3 regions of the Mesorhizobium sp. M7A.F.Ca.AU.001.01.1.1 genome follow, and region 3 is predicted to be linked to each of the others. Evidence: riboswitches for the same ligand, from Rfam matches in the RefSeq annotation. Region 3 holds a riboswitch; each other region holds the start of a gene.
What was found. Region 3 has a riboswitch for cobalamin ahead of EN884_RS09725 (aromatic ring-hydroxylating dioxygenase subunit alpha). Riboswitches for the same ligand answer to the same signal wherever they lie in the genome.
Positions count from the first base shown of each region.

Region 1: another riboswitch for cobalamin. It lies ahead of bluB (5,6-dimethylbenzimidazole synthase); the one in region 3 lies ahead of EN884_RS09725 (aromatic ring-hydroxylating dioxygenase subunit alpha).
Region 2: another riboswitch for cobalamin. It lies ahead of EN884_RS22835 (CbtB domain-containing protein); the one in region 3 lies ahead of EN884_RS09725 (aromatic ring-hydroxylating dioxygenase subunit alpha).

Region 1 covers NZ_RZPF01000191.1:311-8,630, reverse strand. Annotated here, with positions in the region: gene ribB (3,4-dihydroxy-2-butanone-4-phosphate synthase) at 1-471, shown strand, start outside; gene EN884_RS14105 (GNAT family N-acetyltransferase) at 505-1,047, shown strand; gene EN884_RS14100 (MFS transporter) at 1,085-2,308, opposite strand; gene EN884_RS14095 (TetR/AcrR family transcriptional regulator) at 2,429-3,037, shown strand; gene EN884_RS14090 (hypothetical protein) at 3,322-4,305, shown strand; partial or broken gene bluB (5,6-dimethylbenzimidazole synthase) at 4,428-5,045, opposite strand; cobalamin riboswitch at 5,156-5,336, opposite strand; gene EN884_RS14080 (histone deacetylase family protein) at 5,458-6,384, shown strand; gene EN884_RS14075 (exodeoxyribonuclease VII small subunit) at 6,388-6,639, shown strand; gene EN884_RS14070 (DUF2277 domain-containing protein) at 6,750-7,016, shown strand; gene EN884_RS14065 (pirin family protein) at 7,056-7,976, shown strand; partial or broken gene EN884_RS14060 (1-deoxy-D-xylulose-5-phosphate synthase N-terminal domain-containing protein) at 8,119-8,320, shown strand, end outside.
Region 2 covers NZ_RZPF01000416.1:390-5,729, reverse strand. Annotated here, with positions in the region: gene EN884_RS22850 (isoprenylcysteine carboxylmethyltransferase family protein) at 1-421, opposite strand, end outside; gene EN884_RS22845 (DUF1624 domain-containing protein) at 418-1,416, opposite strand; gene EN884_RS22840 (MFS transporter) at 1,640-2,839, shown strand; cobalamin riboswitch at 2,905-3,101, shown strand; gene EN884_RS22835 (CbtB domain-containing protein) at 3,137-3,316, shown strand; gene EN884_RS22830 (CbtA family protein) at 3,332-4,102, shown strand; gene cobU (bifunctional adenosylcobinamide kinase/adenosylcobinamide-phosphate guanylyltransferase) at 4,095-4,610, shown strand; gene cobO (cob(I)yrinic acid a,c-diamide adenosyltransferase) at 4,612-5,226, shown strand; partial or broken gene EN884_RS22815 (cobalamin biosynthesis protein) at 5,263-5,340, opposite strand, start outside.
Region 3 covers NZ_RZPF01000113.1:1,515-10,878, forward strand. Annotated here, with positions in the region: gene EN884_RS09690 (nucleotidyltransferase family protein) at 1-251, opposite strand, end outside; gene EN884_RS09695 (glycosyltransferase family A protein) at 248-925, opposite strand; gene EN884_RS09700 (glycosyltransferase family A protein) at 925-1,677, opposite strand; gene EN884_RS09705 (glycosyltransferase family A protein) at 1,733-2,467, opposite strand; gene EN884_RS09710 (hypothetical protein) at 2,482-3,531, opposite strand; gene EN884_RS09715 (PqqD family protein) at 3,578-4,009, opposite strand; gene EN884_RS09720 (hybrid-cluster NAD(P)-dependent oxidoreductase) at 4,179-5,279, opposite strand; gene EN884_RS09725 (aromatic ring-hydroxylating dioxygenase subunit alpha) at 5,305-6,552, opposite strand; cobalamin riboswitch at 6,667-6,869, opposite strand; gene EN884_RS09730 (DUF680 domain-containing protein) at 7,381-7,578, shown strand; gene EN884_RS09735 (DUF680 domain-containing protein) at 7,658-7,858, shown strand; gene EN884_RS09740 (DUF680 domain-containing protein) at 7,928-8,173, shown strand; gene ugpC (sn-glycerol-3-phosphate ABC transporter ATP-binding protein UgpC) at 8,253-9,364, opposite strand, start outside.

The DNA of each region.
Region 1 (8,320 bases), on a different contig from region 3:
GTCGCCTGCTCGGAAATCGACACGCTCGGCGGCAAGGCACAGGTCTTCACCTACACGCTGCCGTGGGACTCCATGCATCACGTCGCCATCGTCTTCGGCGACATTCGTGACGGCGAGGACGTGCCGGTGCGTCTGCATTCGGAGGATGTGGTGACCGATGTCTTCGGCACCAGCCACCGGCTCGACGCCATCATGAAGACAATGGGCGAGCGCAGGCGCGGTGTCATCGTCTATCTCAGAGAAGGCTCCGTCGGCGTTGCGCATCAGGAGCGCAAGCGGCCGGCAAGCGGCGACCGCGAGGATCACGAAGAGGCGCGCCGCCGTGAAAACGAGTGGCGCGAGATCGGGCTAGGCGCCCAGATACTCAAGGATCTCGGCATCTCCTCGATCAACCTGATCGCCTCGCGCGAACGCCACTATGTCGGCCTTGAAGGTTTTGGCATCCACATCGCCAAGACCGAGATCCTCTGAGCCTCCCGTCGATCCGGTTGCCGGAGAAGACGGATGAATGCGTCCCTGCCTTCCAGCCAGCGCAGCGAGCGGCTTTTGCTGCGCCGCCCAGAAGAGGCTGATCTGGATTTCCTGATCGATCTCTTTTCGCGCCGGGAACTTGTTGCGCATCGTCCGGGCCCTGTCCCGGATACAGCCCAGCAGAGCGCCGCGCGGCTGACGCGCGACATCGGTCATTGGCACAAGCACGGCTTTGGCCGCTGGGCGGTCGAGGCGGATGAAAAGCTGGTCGGCTTCGGCGGCGTCACGGTATCGGCGGATTTCGACGGTCTGAACCTGTCCTATCATCTTCATCCGGCGAGCTGGGGACATGGCTATGCCACGGAATTGGTGACGGAAGCACTGCGCACCGCGTTCGGCCCCTTGCGTGCCGATCGGGTTGTCGGCCTCGTCCGCCCCGCCAATCCGGCTTCGCGACGGGTGCTGGAGAAATGTGGCTTCGTCTTCGAAAAAGAGGTGATTCTGCACGGGGCGCCAACGATAGTTTTGGCATTGGCGCACCCAAGAAGAGTCAATATTTCAGGCCCGGCTGCCTAGAGCGGCGCGCCCGGCCTAAGGCCCGGGCGCGCCGGAACTATTCCGCAGCAATCGCGGCTGCTTCGCATCCGTCCGTCTCGCACTCAGCCGTGGCAAGGCTGCGCTGGCCAAGCAGCACCGTGGCCAGCGCGATCGTGCCTGAAGCCACAGAGACCCAGAACCCGTTCTGGGCACCGAACGCATCGACCACCGCGCCGGCCGCGAACGAGCCGAGCGCCATGCCGATGCCGATGCCGGTCATGACCCAGGTAATGCCTTCGGTCAGCATCGCCTCCGGCACATGCCGCTCGATCAGGCCGAAGGCGGTGATGAAGGTCGGCGAGATCGCCACGCCGCTGATGAACACGGTCAGCGCCAGCAGTGGCACGGTGTCGGCGGTGAGCGGCAACAGCGTGCCGAGCGCGACGAGGGCGACTGCGATGGCCAACTGGCGTTGCAGCGGCGCCTTCAGGCTGAGCGCGCCGACGATGATGCCGAGCACGAACGATCCCAGCGCATAAACGCCGATGACAAGGCTGGCGGCGCCGGGCTGGCCAAGCTCCTTGGTGATCGCCACGGTGCTGACTTCCGTCGTCGCGAAGGTCGCGCCGATGAAGATCAGGGCGAAGGTGATGATCTGAACCGGCCGCAGGCGGATCGCCGAGCCGCTTGAGCCATGGTCCACCGGCCGCACTTGCGGCTCCGTCGAGCGTTGCAGGATGAAGGCCGCTGATCCGAATGCGAGAAATAATGTGCTCACCAGAACGCCGGCTTCCGGGAACAGGGCAGCACTGAGACCGACCGATAGCGATGCCCCGGCGATATAGACCAGTTCATCGGCCGCGGACTCGAAGGCGAATGCGGTGTTCATCTGCGGCCGTCCGCGGAAAATCTCTGTCCAGCGCGCCCGCACCATCGCCGGCATGCTTGGCATGGCCGCGGCCAGTAAGGCCGACACGAACAGCGTCCACACCGGCCAGTCCTGGTTGGCCGCCGCTATCAGGACGGCGAAAGCCAGCACCGCGATGATGGTGGTGGGCACGACGATCCGTGTCTGGCCCAGGCGGTCCACCAGTCTGGATATCTGCGGCGCAACGAAAGCGTTGGCCAGCGCGTATGTTGCCGAGACGGCTCCGGCCAGCCAGTATTCGCCACGCGTCTGCGACAGCATCGCCACGATGCCGATGGGCGCCATGGCGATCGGCAGGCGCGCCATGAATCCGGCGGCCGCAAAGCCCTTGGTTCCGGGGGCACGAAAGATTTCCGCATAGGGATTTTGCATGGGTGGTTCCTCGACAAAGGACGATTCGGCAATTACATACGAAGCGTATGATTGTTAAATAGAGCATACGCCGCGTATGTCAATTGGCATACGTTACGTATGTGAATAGGGCCAGAAGCCATGCACAGACCCCGCAAGGAGATGATCGCCGAGACGCGCGCAAAGCTGATCGCGGCGGCCCGCCATGCCTTCGGCACAACAGGCTATGCGGAAGCCTCGATGGATGATTTCACCGCTTCGGCCGGGCTGACGCGCGGCGCGCTCTATCATCATTTCGGCGACAAGAAGGGGCTGCTGCAGGCGGTCATAGCCCAGATCGACGGCGAAATGGCGGCGCGCATCAATGAGGTCGCGTCGAGAGCGCCGACCCGCTGGCAGCATTTCGTCGACGAGTGCTCGACCTATATCGAGATGGCGCTGGAGCCGGAAATCCAGCGCATCATGTTCCGGGATGGCCCGGCCGTGCTGGGGGATCCAGCGCAATGGCCGAATGCCAGTGCGTGCATCGTGTCAATGACCGACCATCTGACCGCGCTGCAGGAGGAGGGGGTCGTTGTCTCGAGCCTCGACCCCGAGACGGCCTCGCGACTGATCAACGGAGCGAGCAGCCAGGCAGCGCAACGGATCGCCAATTCGGACGACCCCGAAGCGACGTCCAAGAAGGTGGTGACGGCGTTCAAGCAACTGCTCGAAGGCCTGCTCAAGAAGCCGGATCCGCAGTCGAATTGAAGTTCCCACCGGAGCTTTTCGTGCCGGCAGCTGTTCCCGATAGGAATTTTTTCTTGACACCTGCCCTCAGCTAAGGTACATATTCGTCCATGGTGCTGATTTGCGCCGGTGACCCGCCGCACAGGCGGGTTTTTCGTTTGATGCTCCGTCAGACAATGCGCCGGCGAAAGGCTGCGAAAGAAAACCGTTGCCCAGAATTCGTCGCCCTGTGGTGCCAGGGCCGGCAATTGACAATCGCCGGGTTGAGTTCATCCTCTTCCACCATCTCTGAGGCGGAGGGGCACATGTGGGATTTCGAGATCGGCCGGTCGGTGTCCATCATGATGCGGACCTGGCCGTTCATCGTCTTTCGTATGATCGTCTATTTCGGCATCACGCTGGCCTACATCATGGCGACCGGCACCGGTGCCTCGGTCGGCTATGGCGTCGGCCATATCTCCACCGATCCCGACGGGCCCATGTCCTTTGCCCTGTGGGGCGGCGTGGTCGGGTTTGGCATCGTCTCGATCGCGGTCTACTGGATCCGCGAATACATCCTCTATATCGTCAAGGCCGGCCACATCGCCGTCATGGTTCATCTGATCGACGGCCGCGACATTCCCGGCGGTCAGGACCAGATCGCCTACGCCAGGGATGTCGTCACCCAGCGTTTTGCCGAGGCCAATATCCTTTTCGTCGTCGACCAGCTCGTCAAGGGTGCCATCCGCGCCATCACCGGCCTGCTCGGCGGTATCGCCGCCTTCCTGCCGATACCGGGCCTGAGCGGCCTGGTCTCCTTCATCAACACGGTGATCCGCCTGTCGCTGACCTATGTCGACGAGATCATCCTCGGTTACAACATCCGCATCAATTCAGCCTCACCCTTCGAGACGGCGCGCCAAGGCGTCGTGCTCTATGCCCAGAACGGCAAGGTCATGGTCAAGAACGCCGTCTGGCTGGCGGTCATCATGTGGGGCGTGTCGTTCGTCATCTTTCTGATGATGCTGGCGCCTGCCGGCGCCATTCTGTTCCTGATGCCCGGCCAGCTCGCCGGCTGGGCCTTCGTGCTCGCCATCGTCTTCGCCTGGGCATTCAAGGCGGCCTTCATCGAGCCTTTCGCCATCGCTTGCCTGATGCAGGTCTATTTCAAGACCATCGCGGGCCAGGTGCCGGATCCGGCCTGGGACGCCCGGTTGGCCGAGGCGTCGTCGAAGTTCAGGGAGCTCAAGGACAAGGCGCTCGCCTCCTTCGGCGGTTCGCGCTGGGGTACGGCCGGCGCCACACCCTGATCGGCCGGGCAGGTGGTGTCTGGTGAGGCAGAAACGGTGTTGAGGCGCGCCACGGTGGACTTGAGCTGTGTCTCGCCTTGCCCGGAAAACGTCTCGCTCATGATCAGTTCCGGCAGCGGCAGCCGCCGTCCCCAACCATGCGTTTCAAGGTCCGGTTTGGAAGCGAACTCGGAAACACGGCCGACGCAGAGATAGGCGATTGGCGTTACGTGATCCGGAATGGCCAACAGCCGCTTCAGCGCCTCAGCCTCGATGATGCTCACCCAGCCGACGCCAACGCCCTCGGCACGCGCGGCCAGCCAGAAATTCTGCACCGCGCAGACGGTGCTGTAGAGATCCATCTCCGGATTGTGCCAGCGTCCCAGCGGCGAACCCTTCGAGCGCTGCCGGTCGCAAGTGATGCAGATGTTGAGCGCGCTCTCGCAGATGCCTTCCAGCTTGAGCTTGCGGTACAGCGCCTGTTTTTCCGCCTCGATCGCCGGCAGTTCCTGCTCGCGCGCGGCCAGGAACAGGTCGCGCACCTCCGCTCGTCGTCCGGCATCGCGAATGACAATGAAATTCCATGGCTGCATGAAGCCGACCGATGGCGCGTGATGGGCGGCAAGCAGCAGCCGCGCCAGCACGTCGTCATCGATCGCGGTGGGCAGGAAATGGCTGCGCACGTCGCGCCGCGTGAACATGGCGCGATAGACCGCATCGCGCGCATTCTGGTCGAATCCATCGTCAATGGCAGCGGTCATATGTTCCGGCATCGCTTGTCCCCTTGCGATTGCAGATTCAAAACGGTCAGAGCGTACTTTGTGCGTCCAAATGGACGCACGTCGCTCTGATGCCACCCGCCCGACCATGCGGATGACGATGCCTGCCAGGCCGGTCTTCTGGCTTGGGATCAACCCGCGTCCGGTGCCTTCCCGTCATCGACAGTGGCATTTACCGGCGCGGTCCCCCTCACAGCGTTGGGCACGCCACGGAATTCAACCGTGTTCCCGATTCTCCCGCTTGCGGCGGGCACCAGGCAGTGCCAAGGACTTTACGCCGAAGCGCCGGCGAGGCCAATGCCTGCGGCGACACGAATGGACGCAGGCGCGATTTTCCCCAGTCATCGGCCGCCCGTGCATGGCCTTTGTCGATCCGGGTCACTAGATTAGGACGATGACCACCCGTCTCTACACGCATCCGATCTTCCTCGAGCATCTCACGCCGCCCGGACATCCCGAGCGGCCCGACCGCCTGCGTGCCATCGAGCGCGTGCTCGACGAGGAAGCCTTTGCCGGGCTCGATCGTATCCAGGCGCCGGAAGGCGACGAGGCCACCATCCTCTACGCGCATCCCGCCGATTTCGTCGCCCGCGTGCGCGCCGCCATTCCCGACGAGGGGATTGCCCGCATCGATGCCGACACCACTGCCAGTCCGAAGAGCTGGCAAGCGGCGATCACCGCGATCGGCGCCGCCAACGCCGCCGTCGATGATGTCTTTTCGGGCCGCGCCGACAACGTCTTCGTCGCCGCCCGGCCGCCCGGCCATCATGCCGAAAAGACCACGGCCATGGGCTTCTGCCTGTTCAACACGGCGGCGATCGCGGCGCGTTATGCGCAGAAGAAACACGGTGTCGAGCGCGTTGCCATCGTCGACTGGGACGTGCATCACGGCAATGGCACGCAGGATATTTTCTGGGACGATCCCTCGGTGCTCTATTGCTCGACACACCAGATGCCGCTTTATCCCGGCACCGGAGCGAAGACCGAAACGGGCGCCGGCAACATCGTCAACGCACCGCTGGCGCCGCAGACCGGCAGCGAAGTGTTTCGCGATGCCTTCCTGTCGCGCGTCCTGCCCGCGCTCGACAATTTCGCGCCCGACCTGATCATCATTTCGGCCGGGTTCGACGCGCACCACCGCGATCCGCTGGCCGAGATCAATCTGACCGAGGATGATTTCGATTGGGCGACCGGCCAGCTGATGCAGCGCGCGGCACGCCACAGCGGCAACCGGCTCGTCAGCCTGCTCGAGGGCGGCTACGATCTGCAGGGATTGGCATTTTCGGTCGCCGCCCATGTCGGGCGACTGATGAAAGGATGAACGATGGCTGGTGAGACCAACGAAGACGTCAAGGCGATGAGCTTCGAGCAGGCACTCGATGCGCTGGAGAAGATCGTCGATGATCTGGAGCGTGGCGACGTGCCGCTCGACCAGTCGATCAGGATCTATGAACGTGGCGAGGCGCTGAAGGCGCATTGCGACCGGCTGCTGAAGGCCGCCGAGGACAAGGTCGAGAAGATCAGGCTGTCGCGCGACGGCAAGCCGGTTGGAACGGAGCCGCTCGACGCGGATTGAGGCCGGTCCGAACGATGGCCTCGCCTCACCGGTTTTTGGACATGATCATGATCGAGGATATAACTCGTTGCGATTGAAACAGCTCAAGGACAAGAGGAGATACGGAAGCGATGTGCAGAAACATCAAGACCCTGTTCAATTTTGATCCGCCGGCAACCAATGACGAGGTGCGCGACGCGGCCCTTCAGTTCGTCCGCAAGCTGAGCGGAACGACGCGACCCTCGAAGCAGAACCAGCACGCCTTCGATCATGCCGTCGACGCCATCGCGGCCTCGGCGCGCGAACTGCTCGATTCCCTGGAAACCCATCAGCATCCGCGCAATCGCGAAGAGGTGGCGGCCAAGCTGCGGGCAAAGGCGGCCATCCGCTTTGCCTGATGCGGCCAGGCGGCCTTCGACCACCGACAAGGAGAGTCCATGAGCTTCTTCCCCGGGAAAGACCCTGAGGTGGGCGATGCGTTCGCCAGCGATCAGATCGAATTGATGGTCATTCCGAACGCCAAGGACATCGGTGGTTTTCAGGTGCGCCGTGCCCTGCCAACGGCAAAAAGGCGGTTGGTCGGTCCGTTCATCTTCTTCGACCGCATGGGTCCCGCGATCCTGCGGGCCGGCCAGGCGCTGGACGTCCGTCCGCATCCGCATATCGGACTGTCGACGGTCACCTATCTGTTCGACGGCAAGATCCGGCACCGCGACTCCCTCGGCACCGAAATGGTCATTCAGCCCGGCGACGTGAATTTGATGACCGCCGGCCGCGGCATCGTCCATTCGGAGCGTACGCCGGAGGAACTGCGTGGCGCGCCGATGTCGGTATCCGGCCTGCAGACATGGCTGGCGCTGCCGGACGACAAGGAAGAGGTGGCTCCTGTGTTCGAGAACACAGGAGCGCTCAGGCTTCCCGAGATTGATGCCGAAGGCGTCAACGGGCGCCTCATCATCGGCGATTTCCAAGGATTACGGTCCCCGGTCAGGGCCGATTCGGAGACGCTCTACGCCGACCTGCGCCTGGCGCCCGGCGCCAGCGTGAAAATCCCTGCCGATGCGGAAGAGCGCGCCATTTACACGCTGGAAGGCGAGGTCTCGATTTCGGGCGATGTGTTCCCAGCCGAACGGCTGCTGGTCTTCCGTCCCGGTGACGAGATCGTCGTGTCGTCGCAGACCGGGGCGCATTTCATGCTGTTCGGCGGCGCCTCTCTTGGTTCGAAGCGTTACATCTGGTGGAATTTCGTCTCGTCGTCGAAAGAGCGTATCGAACAGGCGAAAGAGGAATGGAAGACAGGCCGCTTCGACATCGTTCCAGGAGACGAGGAAGAGTTCATTCCGCTGCCGGAAAGCTGATGCCTGTCGCCCAAAGTGGCCCGGTTTTGGGGAAACGACCTGCATAGAAGCAAAAGACCACAGTCTGATCCGCGTCACTGACACGCATTTACTTTCGCCGGCCGGCGGCCTATTTCGCCCATCAACCGAAAGCCTGAGCACCGTGAACGCAACGCCGCATACGCCGCTTCTCGACAAGGCCCGCATCCCGGCCGACCTGCGCATGCTTGCCGAGAGTGAGCTGCCGCAACTGGCGTCCGAGCTTCGCGCCGAGCTGGTCGACGCGGTATCCCGCACGGGTGGTCATCTGGGCGCCGGCCTTGGCGTGGTCGAGCTGACAGTGGCGCTGCACTATGTCTTCAACA
Region 2 (5,340 bases), on a different contig from region 3:
CCGCCAGCACCTTTTCCTCGCCTTCGATCGCCACCTTCTGCGTGGCATAGGCGGCGATGAACGCCAGCGGCAGGAACCACACGATGCCCGAGACAAAGGCGACGCCGATCAACAGCAGCGTGTTGGCCAGATACATCGGATTGCGGGTGACGCCGAAGGGACCCGTGGTGACCAGGTGATCGGGTACAGCGTTGGGGTTGAGCGTGGTCTTGGCCCGGATCATGGTGCGGATCGCGGTGAACCAGAGTGCGGCGACGGCAAACAGCGCCACCCAGCCGGCCGCGAACAGGATATCGCCCAGCAGGTCGCCGATCCAGGGCAGGGGATAGAGCAGGCCCAGTGCGATGCTGACGGCGATGGCGGCGATGTAGATCAGCGGCGGCCACGGTATGAGCCCCGGCTTCGGCTGGTTCTCGGTCATTCGGCCCCTCCCTCCATCAACTTGCTGTCGGTCTTGGCGGTGCACATGCCGGCGAGATCGGACAAATGCGCTTTCCACTCCGCAGTCTGATCGTTGTTGTAGAGCCTATCAAGCGTGGACTCGCCCTCGAGTGTATCGAGCATGCAGACACAGTAGCTCGTACAGAACTCGGTGTCGCGCGACTGCTCGCAGGACAGCTGGCAGGTTTTGAGGAAATTCACCTGCGGGGTTTCGACCTGCGCCGGCATGATCTGCGAGAACAGCCAGACGCAGCCGATCAGCAGCGGCTGGTGGATCAAATAGAAAGCCAGGCTGTGCCGACCGATGAAGACCAGCGGGTTGGCCAAGCGACCGGGCGCCAGATTGGCAAGCCTGGCAAGCAGGCCGGCACCTGCGGCGAGTTTCGTCACCGCGATGCCCGCAAGCACGGCGCCGAACCACGGAAACAGCGGAACGTAGTCGTTGGAGCGCGGATTGGTCGCCGACAGGCCGACCCACCACAGCCATGGGTGATCGAAGGCCTCGAAGCGCAGATAGACGGGGGCGGCGATAACGAGCGCAGCGACGACAAGCGTCAGCAGCGCCGGCAGGCGCAGGAAGGCGAGACCGAGCAGGCTGGCCAGCGCGATCTCGTGCAAGATGCCGAAGAAGATGAAGCCGTCCGGAGTGGCTATGCGGGTGACGACCGAAATCGCGATCGCGGCTCCGGCGACCATGGCGAACCGCTTCCAGAAGCCGTTCCAGCGGATTTGTCGGCCGTGGGCGAGATACAGGCTGACGCCGACCAGGAACAGGAAGGTCGAGGCGATGCAGCGCGCGTAGATCTTCCACCAGCCGAAGGCGGTCAGGCCGGGATCGGTGTAGCCGAAGAACTCCAGATCCCAGGTGAAATGGTAGCTTGCCATGGCGATCAGCGCGATGCCGCGCACGATGTCGATGGCGACGATGCGCTTTGGTCGATCCTGAACGGGTGCGGTCGGCGTTTGGATGCTCATGGTCTCGCATTCTGATTCAGCCCCGCTGGAGGACTATCACGGTTGCCCGGGACAAAAGAAGACCGGCAACCCTGCCGATAGCGCCGGATCAGCCGCGGCATTGGGCCAGTGCCGGAAAGCCTTTGGCCGGCTTCGCTTTTGCCGGATGCACGTCGGTTTCCTCTTATTGGCGCTGAGGTCGCCACGGCAGATTTGACCCGGTGAATCTGCTTCGGGGAAAGCAATGTCCACCCATGTGCGCCATCCGATCTGGCTACCGGCCCTCAAGGCCGCGGACGCGCGCACCTTCGCTTCGCTCTATGCGGTCGAATCCTTCGCCCGCGCCACGGTGTCGAGCGTCATCCCGATCCAGGCTTACGAGATCCTGCACAACGAGCAGATCGTCTCGATCCTCTACACCGTCGTGGCGATGCTCGGCCTGTCGGTGACATTGTTCATGCCGATGCTGATCCGCCGTTTCGCCCGGCGCTGGGTCTACACGGCGGGCGCCTGCCTGCTGGCCATTGGCTCGCTGTTCTTCGTCACCGACACGCTTGCCGGGCAACTGGCCGGCATGCTGTGCCGGGTGATGGGCGCCAGCGCGCTGTCGATCACGCTCAACCTCTACATCATGGACCACATCCGCAAGACCGACTTCATGCAGGCCGAATCGCTGCGCATGGCGTGGTCGATGCTGGCCTGGACCGGTGGGCCGACGCTCGGCATCTTCCTCTACACGCGCTTCGGCGTCTATGCCGCGCATGGCGCGGTGGCCGTGTTCGCGTTAGCCTTGCTGGCATTGTTCTGGACCTACCGGCTCGGCGACAACCCGTCGATCCGTCCCGGCAAGACGCGACCAGCCAATCCGCTCGCCAATATCGGCCGCTTCATCGCCCAGCCCAGGCTCAGGCTGGCCTGGCTGATCGCGTTTGGGCGCTCCTGTTTCTGGACGACGTTCTTCGTCTATGGGCCGCTGTTCATGGTCATTACGGGTGAGGGCAAGCTGGCCGGCGGCCTGCTGGTTTCGGCCGGCAACGCGCTTTTGTTCATGGCGATTTTCTGGGGCAAGGCGGGAAAGCGCTTTGGCGGCCGCAGGACCATGACATTTGCCTATTTCGCCATGTCGGTCGCGCTTCTGGCGGCGGGCTTCGTCGGCGAAACCGTGCCGCTGCTCACCGGCGCCTTCCTGCTCTGCGGCGCCTTCTTCACCATTGCACTCGACGCGCTCGGCTCGACCGCCTTCATGCGCTCGGTGCGCTCCTATGAAAGATCGCAGATGGCGGCAGTCTATCGCACCTATCTCGACTTTTCCGAGCTGACGCCGCCGCTGGTCTATTCGGTGGTGCTGGCCTTCTTCGGCCTGGGCTCGGTGTTCGTCACGCTCGGCCTGCTGGCGGCGGTCTGCGGCTTCGTGACGTGGCGCTATCTGCCGAAATCGCTTTGACCTTCATGGCGCATTCGCAACGGTCGCCGGCGGAATTTGGTTTGCCGGACGCGAGGATTCTGCCTATAGTCGCCGGTGTCGCCGGTTCCATTTTGGAGCCAAGAGGGAATGCGGTAAGGGCGGATTTCGCCCAATGCCGTGGCTGCCCCCGCAACTGTGTGCGGTAGTCCTCTCCATATGCCACTGAAGATTTTTCTTCGGGAAGGTGGGGAAGGACGCTGATCCGTGAGCCAGGAGACCTGCCGGCGACAGGAAACTGACTTCGATGCCCTCGGGTGGAGGGCGAAAGGACAAGACATGACTACCGCTTCCGTCTCCCTCGGCGCTTCCGTCTCCTCGCAGTCGCGCTTCATGCAGCTTGCGCTCGCCGCGCTGCTCGGCATTTTCGTGATGGGCTTTGTCGGCTTCTCGCATATCGATGCGGTCCACAATGCGGCTCACGACTATCGCCATTCGATGGCGTTTCCCTGCCACTGACGAGGGGCTGACATCATGAACCTGTTTCGCAACGTCGTGTTCATCGCGGCGATCGCAGGGCTCGTGGCCGGCGTCGTTCTCGCCTGCATGCAGGCCTATGCGACCGTGCCGCTGATCCTGAAGGCGGAAGTCTACGAACAGGCGGGCGGCGGGCATCACCATGACCATGCCGCTCCGGCAGCAACGGATAGCAATGCCATGAGCACAGCCGCTCCGGCCCCTGCCGAAGCGACTGCTGCGGCGGAAGACGAGGGCTGGGCGCCGGCAGACGGTTTCGAGCGTTTCGCCTTCAGCGTGCTTGCCAACATCGTCACCGGCATCGGCTTCGGGTTGATCCTGGTCGCGGTTTCCGAATTCGCCGGCGGTATCGGTGGTTGGCGCCAGGGCGTGTTCTGGGGCTTGGCCGGCTTTGCCGTGTTCACGCTGGCGCCGGGCCTCGGCCTGCCGCCGGAACTGCCGGCCATGCCGGCCGCCGATCTCACCCAGCGCCAGATCTGGTGGTGGGCAACGGTGGCGGCAACCGCTGCCGGTCTCGGCCTGATCGCGTTCCGCAAGTCGCTGCCGCTGGCGATCCTTGCCGTCCTTTTGATCGTCGCACCGCATGTTGTCGGGGCACCGCAGCCCGACAGTTACGAGACGGCGATTCCGGAAGGGCTGCATCACCAGTTCGTGGTGGCGGTGACCGTGACCAATCTGGTGTTCTGGCTGGTGCTCGGAGCGGTCGTCGGTGTGGTGCGCGGTCGCTTCACCGGCACCGCGACCAGCCTGCGCGACAGCTTTGCCTGATCGCAAGACACTGACCTTTCTCATCGGCGGTGCGCGCTCCGGCAAGAGCGCGCACGCCGAAATTTTGGCAACCGCCTTGCCGCCGCCCTGGACCTATATCGCCACGGCGCAAGCCTATGATGACGAGATGCGTGAGCGCATCGCGTTGCACCGGTCGCGGCGCGGCGAAGGCTGGACGACCATCGACGCACCGCTCGATCTCGCCGGCGCGCTTGCCGCCTTGCCGGACGATCGGCCGGTGCTTGTCGACTGCCTGACGCTGTGGCTGACCAACCATATGCTGGCCGAACACGATTTCGAGCTGGAATGCCGGCGATTGGCGGAGGTGCTGTCGCGGCCGCGCGGACCCTGGTTCTTGGTGTCCAATGAAGTCGGACAAGGCATCGTGCCGGACAATGCACTGGCGCGCCGCTTTCGCGATGCCGCCGGCCGGCTCAACCAGCAGGTCGCGGCGATTGCCGATACGGTGCTGCTGATGGTGGCGGGGCTGCCGCTCAAGGTGAAATGATATGACCGATATCGACGATAAGGACGAAGAGCGCCACCGCGCCAAGATGGCCAAGCGCAAGGCGGTGCAGGATGCCGAGGTGGCGAGCAAGACGGTCGAGAAGGGATTGCTCATCGTCAACACCGGCCCGGGCAAAGGCAAGACCACGGCCGCCTTCGGGCTGGCGCTGCGGATGCTCGGCTACGGCAAGCGCGTCGGTGTCGTCCAGTTCATCAAGGGCAAGTGGCACACCGGCGAGAAAGACGCCTTCGCCGCCTTCGGCGACCGTGTCGTGTGGCACGCGATGGGCGAGGGGTTCACCTGGGAAACCCAGGATCTGAAGCGCGACATCGCTGCCGCCGAAGCCGCCTGGGCCAAGGTGCTCGAACTGATGGCCGATCCGTCGATCAGCCTGCTGGTGCTCGACGAATTGAACATTGCGCTGCGCTACGACTATCTCGATCTCGACAGAGTGGTTGGCGCGCTAAAAGCGCGGCGCGAGGGCCTGCATGTCGTTGTCACCGGCCGCAACGCCAAGCCGGCGCTGGTCGAGGCCGCAGACCTCGTCACCGAAATGAGCGTGACCAAGCATCATTTTTCCGCCGGCGTGAAAGCGCAGCAGGGGATCGAGTTCTGAGTGTTCCTCAACCTCCCCAGACGGGGGAGGGTGAGGTTAGGTCACAACGATGACAACGACCGAAACCAACCCGAACAGAGCGATCAGCAGATAGTCGGCGACGCGATAGAGTTT
Region 3 (9,364 bases):
AGGCGCGGGTGCGCGGTATGCCCGGCCAGTTTTCTGCCGAACCTGTCGGAGATGGCGGCGAGCAGACGATGTTCTCGAAACGAGACGAGGTCGATGTCGTTCTCGTCGAGCCAGCGCGCGGCGCAGGCAGCGGCTGCGTCCTCATCGGAGAGCAGCGCCGCCTTCAGCAACAGGTCCAACTGGCCGGTGGGCCACGACCAGCCATAGTCCGGGAAGCGGCGGCTGATGCGGCGAACAGGCCTGGCGTTCAACTGGAGCCCGCCTTGTTCTGGGCCCGCCGCTGCATGGCGAGCCTTGCGACCTGGATATAGCCCCGGTCGCGTGCCGGATCGCGGCCGTAGGAAAGGCTGCCCGGACGGATGCGGCGCAATGCAAGCACGTCGTCGAGCATGGCAAGTACAAAGCCTGCCTCACGAACCCGGGCGATCCAGTCGATCATCTCGCCGCGACCGCCTGGTGGGTCGATGATGGGACCGACGCTCTGCACCACCTCCTGGCGGATCATCATCGTCGTGCGCGACCAGCCCGCTCCACTGGCCGCATCGGGCAAATCGGGGCTGTCGCCGCGAAACGTCCGCCAGTGCGTAAAGACGCCCGCTGTCCCGGGATGACGGCCGAGATAGGCCAGTTGCTGTTCGATCTTGTCCGGCAGCCACAAATCGTCGGCATCGAGCGTCGCGATGAGCGGCGTCGAGAGTGCCGCAATGCCACGGGTCGTTGCGCTGCCGGGTCCGGCATTGTCCTGTCGCAGCACCGTCACCGGCAGGTTCATCGCATCGATCACCGCGGCCGTATCGTCGGTCGAACCGTCATCGACCACGACGATGGCCTCCGCTTTTGCCGTCTGGGCCAGAACGGAGTTCAGGGCAGCGCCTATGGTGGCGGCCGCGTTGAAAGCCGGAATGACGACGCCGTAGCCTGCCATCAAAGGAACCGCCACTGCGCGAGATCCTTGAAGTCGAAGATCCCCTCCACCCGGCGCAAGCTGGGATCGGCCTTGCGACGCTTCATCGACTTGTGAATGGCGCGCATGAACTCGCGAAAGGGCACATCGGCTTCCTTGGTCATGTTGCCGGGATGACGCCTGTAATAGAGAGCCACCGTATCGGGCATAACGTATTTTGCCTGGCTCTCAAAGATACGCAACAGATAGTCGGTGTCCTCGGCCTGTTTGAAATCCTCGTCGAAACCACCGGTGCGCTCGATGAGGTCTCGCGCGAAGATCCCGGCGGACAGGTGGATCCCTCGCACGGTGATGGAGTGGCTGTCGGCGGCCGGTTCCAGTGTCTCGCCATCTATCTTGTCGACCAGCGTCATGCGCGAATAGGTCAGCTCGAGGCCAGGATCCTCTTCGAAGCAGGCGAGATCCGCCTTGAAGCGGCCTATCGGGGAGATGTCGTCCGAATCGAGAAACGACACCAGACGCGTCTGCGGCAGCAACTGCTTCAGCCCGGCATTGCGCGCCTTGGTGACCCCGCCATTGATCTGCTGGAAAAGACGAATGCATGGGGCCTCGTCGATCAACGACCGTACGACGGCTGCCGAGCCATCGGTCGACCCGTCGTCGATGACGATGATGTCGAGATCGATGTCTTCGCGCTGCCTGAGCAACGAGCGCAGCGCCAGGCCAACGAATTGTTCGCGATTGTAGACCGGCATGATGACGCTCAGCCTCATCGGCGTCTCCAGCAGCGTTGCGGGCTTGGCTGATCCGAGCCGATTGTCTCGAGCATCATGGCATCCGCCAATCGGCGGGACTCTTCAATTCGAAGATGCCCTGGACCTCTCGCCGTGACGGATCGGCCTTGCGCCGCCGCATCGACTTGTGGATTGCACGCAAGTGGTTGCGGACCCTGCCGCTATGTTCCTTGGTGACATTTCCGGCGTGGCGTCGGTAGTAGATCGCGACGGTGTTCGGCAATTCGTAGCGCGGACCGGTTTCGAAGACTCGCAACAGATAATCCGTGTCCTCGGACTGCTCAAAGTCCTCGTCGAAATGGCCGATGCGATCGACAAGCGTTCGACTGAAGAGAGCGGTGCTCAGCGAAATTCCGCGAAGCGTCATGGTACAGCAGTCCGCCTCCGGCTCGAGCTTCTCGTCGTCGATCCGGTCGACCAGCGTCATCAGCGAATAGGTTAGCTCAAGCCCGGAGGTAGCCTCGAAGCGGGCGAGATCGGCCTTGAACCGTCCGGCCAGCGAGATGTCGTCAGAATCCAGGAATGACACGAACTCCGCATCCGGCGGCAGTTGCCGCAGCCCGGCGTTGCGCGCCCTGGCCACGCCCATGTTCGATTGCTGGAAGAGTCGGATGCAGGGGTTTTCGCCCATCATCGAGCGTACGGCCTCAGCAGAGCCGTCGGTCGAACCGTCGTCGATGACGATGATGTCGAGATCGGCGGCGTCCCGCTGCCGCACCAGCGAGCGCAATGCCGAAACGACATAGCGTTCACGGTTATAGACGGGCATTATCACGCTCAGTTTCACGAAGCGCCCCGCACAAGAAAGTCCGCAATCGTGCCGGCTATCTCCTGTGGCTGCGTCCCCAGCGACAGACGATAGCATGGCAGCAGGCGGGTCAGGTCGCTGAAGAAGCGAAAGCCGCTCTCCCGCTCGCCCGGCATCTGCGCTATGCCGGACGGCGCCAAGGCAATCATGGCATCCCTCCGCGACACCGGCACGATCGAACTTGCCCCGCCTCCGCCGATATGTGGCACCAGCAGCGCAACGATGTCCAGGGTTTCAGGCACCGGCCGGGGCGCGATGTCATGAATGTGAAAAGCATATTTGCCTTGCCAGTTGAGCGGGCTATGAGCTGGCAGCCGGTGATCCAGCCCAAGTCGCGCGAATCCCTGGGGATCCTGCTTGAGTGTTGAAAACAACGGGCGGGCAGTCACGCCGTTGGAGAGGTCGACCAGCACATAATCGTCGCCGACGCTGTCCAGCCCGTGGAGGAGGCCGGCGGCGACGGTCCCGGATTTCCCGGCGCCGCCCGCGCCGGCCAGCAGTACGCCCCTGCCTTTGGTGCCGAGCGTCCCCGCATGGGCCAGCCGCATGCCACGTGCCGCATATTCCCAATGGAGGAAGGGGCGCAGCGGCGCTCCCGGCTCCCACGGTGGAAAGGCATCGGCCGAGGCCATCAATTGCACGCCAACGCGACGTTGCGGATCATAGAACTGCCAGAAATCCAGGTCGTGGAAATGGTTGCCGCGCAATCCGGCTTCCGCCAGCCTGGTGGCGAAGCCATGCTGCGTGAAGGGTCCTTGGCCCCATCTGGCCGGTGCCGCGATGCCGTCAATGCCGGGATGTGCGACGAAGATGCGGCAGATGTCGGCAGGCGCTCGGTTGTCCGCAGCCGTGACAAAGCCATGAGCGAAGGCATCCGCCAACGCGCCGGCACTCACATGAGCGGTCAACTCCAGATGCGGCAAACCCACCTTGCAGGTCAGTGGATAATGCGCGGCGCTGCTCTGCGCTTGCGCCAGGACATGACGTGCGTAGTCAGTCAGGTTTTCGAGAGTGACGTTCGGCATGGTCTGCCTGTTCCGGAGCCGTCCGGCAACGAGAGCCTGGCGCGCCTCAGTTGGCCTGCTTCACTGCGGGCCAGCCGAGGGGCTCCTCGACCTCGTGGATGGGATCGACGACAATGAGGTCGGCAAGGTCGTCATGGATGTCGACCTTGAGGGGCTCGCCGGCAGCGGCGAGCTGAGCCAGCAATTCGCTGGGAACCGGTCTTGCCACGCCATCGGTTGCGGCCGCCAGCAAACCGAATTCGAGCAATTGTGAAACAAAGCCGTCAATCGCGGCGGCATCGAGGGCGCCAATCCCGGTCGCGGCGCCGACCAGTTCGGAGGCAGGCACGCCGGACGACAGTGCATCCCAAAGCCTGCTGCCTGAATCAGAGAAGCCGAAATATTTACCGGTGGTCAGGTCGAGAACGACGGCTTCGCCATCGAAGGATTCAAAGACGATATCCTTGCTGGCAATGGCATATACGCCGGATTGTCGCATGTTTGCTCCCCGCCGAAGCAGGCCGCGGAGATGATCTTCGGGCCCTACGGTCAACCCCACCGTTGCAGGCGTCTAACCATTTGCAGGGTTTTTGGCAAGATGGCGTAGGCCCGGCCGAGCGCAGCTGCAGGCCGCGCGGGCATGGACAGCCTCTGACCGTGCCTGCCGGTCACGCCTCGATTTCAAGCGCCGAAAGCGGCTTCGAGCAACAGGCGAGGATAAAGCCGTCTTCGATTTCGTGATCGAGGATGCCGCCATTGTGGCTCATCTCGACGTCGCCCGCGACCTTCCTCACCTTGCAGGTGCCGCACAGGCCGAACTCGCAGGCGGCGGGAATCCGCACCCCCGAGGCGCGTGCCGTCTGCAGCACGGTCTGGCCGGCGACGCATTCGGCATCGACATCGGAATGCGAGAACCGGATCGGTGTCACGGCCTCCACGGTGGCAGCGGCGCCGTCTTCCGCCGGCGGCGAGAACGGCGCCGGGATCTCCTCCACGGCAGGCGCGGCAAAGCTTTCCTGATGGTATTTCGCCATGTCGAAGCCGGCTGCGTCCAGCATGCCGCGCACGGCGCGCATGAAAGGATCGGGGCCGCAGCAGAAAATCTCGCGCTCGCGGAAATCGGGCGCCAGCAATGGCAGCCGGATCGCGTCGATGCGGCCCATATGGCCGAACCAGCCCTCGCGGCTCGACCGCTCCTCGATCATGAAGCCGAGCGACAGCCCAGGCATGCGGCTGCCGAGCAGTTCGAGCTCCTTGCGGAAAATGATCTCTTCCGGGCGGCGCGCGCAGTTGACGAAGCCGACATCGGTCCATGGCGCGCAGTCGTTCAGCCAGCGCAGCATCGACATCATCGGCGTCACGCCGGAACCGGCCGAAATGAACAGGTATTTGGCGGCCGGGTGGCTGTGCAGCGAGAAGTCGCCGGTCGGCCCATAGGCCTTGACGTGCGAACCGGGCGTCAGATGGTCGAACATCCAGCGCGTACCGGTGCTGCCCGCCTGCGCCTTGACCGTCACCGCGATCGAGAACGGCCGCGACGGCGAGGACGACAGCGTGTAGGTGCGCATCAGCGGCCCGTCCGATGTCGGCAGTTCCAGAGTCACGAACTGCCCCGGTTTGTAGCGGAACCAGGTCTGGTTGTCGGAGCGGAAGGTGAAGGTCTTCACGTCAGGCGCTTCGTCGCTGACGCCGATCACTTCCAGCACCTGCAGCCTGTCGTTCCAGGGCGTCATCTGGTCGAGATGGCGATAGAGGCCAAGGTCCGTCATCGCATTCATCCTCTTGTCCCCTGGGCTAGGCGACGCTGCGCAGGGCCGGCCGGCCGCCTTCGGCAAGGCGCGGCCCGATGAACGACGCGTACCACTCGACGAACTGGATCACGCCGCCCTCATGCAGCTCCGAATAGGGGCCTGGTTCATAGGCCGGCGACAGGATGCCGAAGGCGTTTTCCTCGACGATGCGGCGGTCCTGGTCGTTGGTCTCGGTCCAGACATGGGTGAGCTCAGCGAGGTCGTAGTCGACGCCTTCGACCGCATCCTTGTGGACGAGCCATTTCGTTGTCACTGCGGTTTCCGTGGCACTGATCGGCAGCACGCGGAAGGTAACGGCGTGGTCGCCGAGGATATGGTTCCAGGTCGTCGGATAGTGATAGAGCAGCAAGGAGCCGATGCGGTCGGTTGAAACGCTGTCGGACAGGTTCTTCTGGACCGCCCGTTTTCCCGTCATGGTGTAGCTGACGGCATCGCGCAGCAGCGGCGCGCGGGTGGCGCGGTACTGCCCTGCCGGATCGATGCGGAATTTGCTCGGCAAGCCTGATGCCTCGCATCTGGCCCAGTGTGCGACCATTTCAGGGTCGCTGTCGGCGCCATGGACGCCGGTTATGGTTGGAGCCTCGGGGAAGGTCTTGCACAACTCGGGATGATTGGCGGCGCAGTGGTAGCACTCGCGGTTGTTTTCCCAGACCAGCTTCCAGTTGCCCTTCTCGACGATCGTGCTCTCGAAGGCGATCTTTGCTTCACGCAGCCGGTGCGGCAAAAGATAGGGTTCGATCATCGCCCGCATCGGCGCGAAATCTGCCGGTTCCTTGGCCAGGCAGATGAAGATGTAGCCGCCGACGCTCTCGCAGGCGACCGGCTTCAGGCCGAAATCACTCTTGTCGAAACCGTCGGCCATCTGGCGGGCAAACAGCAGGCGGCCGTCCAGCTCGTAGGTCCACTGATGATACGGGCAGACGAGCTTTGCCGCGGTACCCTTCTCCGTGTTGCACACGCGGCTGCCGCGATGGCGGCAGGAATTGTGGAAGGCGTTGATCTTGCCGTGCTGGTCGCGGACAAGGACGACCGGATAATCGCCGACCTGCACGGTGATGTAGCTGCCCGGCTTCGGCAGTTCGCAATCATGGCCGATGAACAGCCAGTCGCGATACCAGATCAGCTCCATGTCGAGCTTGAAGTAGTCCGGATCGGTGTAGAAGGGCTGCTCCAGCGAAAAGCCTTGCCGGCGCCCCTTCAGGAGCCTCAGCATGTCGTTGCGGATATCCATGTCCTGTCCTCGTTCCTAAGGACTGAACTGGTGGTGACGGAGGAAGGATTGAAGCGCAGGCCGGCTGTGTGCCGGACATGCGCTATCCACCTCTTGACCGCCCACCGCGATCAGTCGAGTCTAAAAATCTCGGGCTGGTTTCCGGGCTCTGGAGTTGTCCTTGCGGACCATCGCGACACCTTCCCAGGCGGTTGCCCAGTGGTCTCCCGTTGCGACTTGAACTCCACCACCGTTGCGGGGGCAGCGCCGGATTCTGACCGGCTTCCCAATTCTCCGCCTCGTCGTCACGAAGCGGCACCTGAGATGGTATGATCTAACCACGATCGCGGGCGCGCCGTCGGCATGAAAACGACATCGTATCCATGCGGCGCGACACGGCATGCGAAACGCTACTGCAGCTCGTCGCGGGCCGAGATCCCACCTCCCGGGCGGCCATTTGCCGGCTGCGATCTTCCCGAATCCGACCCTTCGCGGGGGGTCAAAAAAGGTTAATGGTTTCGAAAAATGACTATTAGTTCGCCCTAAAATCGAACCGAACGGTTCGTTTCTGTTGACGGTGCGTGCAGGACGGTGTGAACGCTGGGCCTCTGAAACAGTCAGTGATCCATCAGGTGGCTACACCTAACACACTGATATGAAGAAGAAAAATGCATCCCTAGATTCCGTTGGCACAATTTCAAGGTGTGGATTCATGGTCCACACGGAACAACTTCGTGATTGGAAAAGACGACCTTGCCCTCCCACATCGGGGCTGTCCGAACGACGCGATTTCATTTCCAAGACACGCCGCTAGACGGACGGAAAAAAGACGATACTGGAGTACCAAAAATGAAAAAGATCATTCTCACTGCCGCAGCCCTTCTGGCCATTTCCGGCAGCGCCTTCGCTGGTAGCGACCACTACGGTTCCAACGCCGCGGCAGCCACTGCTGTCGACAGCTCGTACACCGCTTCGACCAAGAAGTCGGAACCGGCTGCTCAGGCGCCTGCCCAGGGTGCTGACCGCAACCTCTTCGGCAACAACTAACAGCCGATTCCCAGTTTCCCGGTCGACGGCGGGCTCGCCCGCCGCCCTGGCGAAATTCAGACATTCAGGAGTATTCAAGATGAACAAGATCCTCATTGCTGCCGCCGCCGTTCTGGCCATCACCGGCAGCGCTTTCGCGGGCAGCGACAACTACGGTTCGAACGGCCCCAACCAGCCTGCCGCCGCTGTGGACCAGTCGTACACGGCTTCCACCAAAACCTCGGAACCGGCTGCCCAGACGCCCGCTCAGGGCAGCGACCGTAACCTCTTCGGTCGCTAACAACCAATTTCGCAACCGACGGCAGCTGTGTCTGCCGTCCTGGCGAAATCCAGAATTCAGGAGACTAAAATGAACAAGATCCTTATTGCTGCCGCCGCCGTTCTGGCCATCACCGGCAGTGCCTTCGCCGGCAGCGACAATTTTGGCTCCAATGGTGCCAATCAGCCTGCCGCCACGACTTCGGTCGACAGCACGCGCACCTCTTCGGTACGCAACACCGGTTCGCCGGTCTACAAGCTGCTGAACTCGTCGGGTGACACCACCCAGAAGTCTGCTCCGCAAGGTGCCGACCGCAACCTCTTCGGCAACAACTAACAACCGAAGTCGATCTCCAAGTCAAAGAGCGGCGGGCCCGGCCCGCCGCTCTTTTTTGTGCCTGACACGGTAATTGCGGTTAAGCCGCCTTTGCTTCCACTTCATGCAACGCGAAAGAACGTCCATCCGCGTCGAAGATATGCAGGTCCTCGCCATTGGCGCTCAGCCGCAATGTCGAGCCGCGCTTGACCTCGACATTGCCGGGCAGCTTGGTCACCAGCGGCAGATCGGCGCGGCCGATGTCGACATAGACAAGCTGCACCTCGCCGAGTTGCTCGACATAGTCGACCGTCCCCTCGAACAGATAGTCCGCGCCGCTGGCGATGATCAGGTCCTCCGGCCGCACGCCAAAGCTCACCGCAGCGCCCTTTGCCGAAGCCGGCGTCGCAATCGGCACGGTCGCCTTGCGTCCGCCGACATGGCTGACGACGGTCGGGTTTCCGGTCTTTTCGATGGTCGCCGGCAGGATGTTCATGGCCGGCGAGCCGATGAACTGGGCAACGAACAGATTGCCGGGCTTCTTGTAGAGGTCCATCGGCGTGCCGACCTGCTCGATATGGCCGTCCTTGAGCACCACGATGCGGTCGGCCAGCGTCATCGCCTCGACCTGGTCGTGGGTAACGTAGATCATGGTCGTGTTGGGCATCGATTCCTTGAGCTTGGCGATCTCGATGCGGGTGGCGACGCGCAGCGCGGCGTCGAGGTTCGAAAGCGGCTCGTCGAACAGGAACACCTTCGGATTGCGCACGATGGCGCGGCCGATGGCGACGCGCTGGCGCTGGCCACCCGACATCGCCTTGGGCAGGCGGTCGAGATATTTGGTCAGCTGCAGGATCTCGGCGGCCTGGCGCACGCGGCGGTCGATCTCGGCCTTGTTCTCTTTGCCGATCTTCATCGAGAACGCCATGTTGTCGTAGACGGTCATGTGCGGGTACAGCGCGTAGGACTGGAACACCATGGCGATGCCCCGCTTCGACGGCGGCACGTCGTTCACCACTTCGCCGGCTATTCTGAGTTCGCCGGAGGTGATTTCCTCGAGCCCGGCGATCGACCTCAGCAATGTCGACTTGCCGCAGCCCGACGGGCCGACGAAGACGATGAACTCGCCCGACCTAATATCGAGGTCGATGCCGTGGAGAATGTTCAGATTGCCGTAGGACTTCTTCACTTGTCTTAGCGTGACATCGGCCA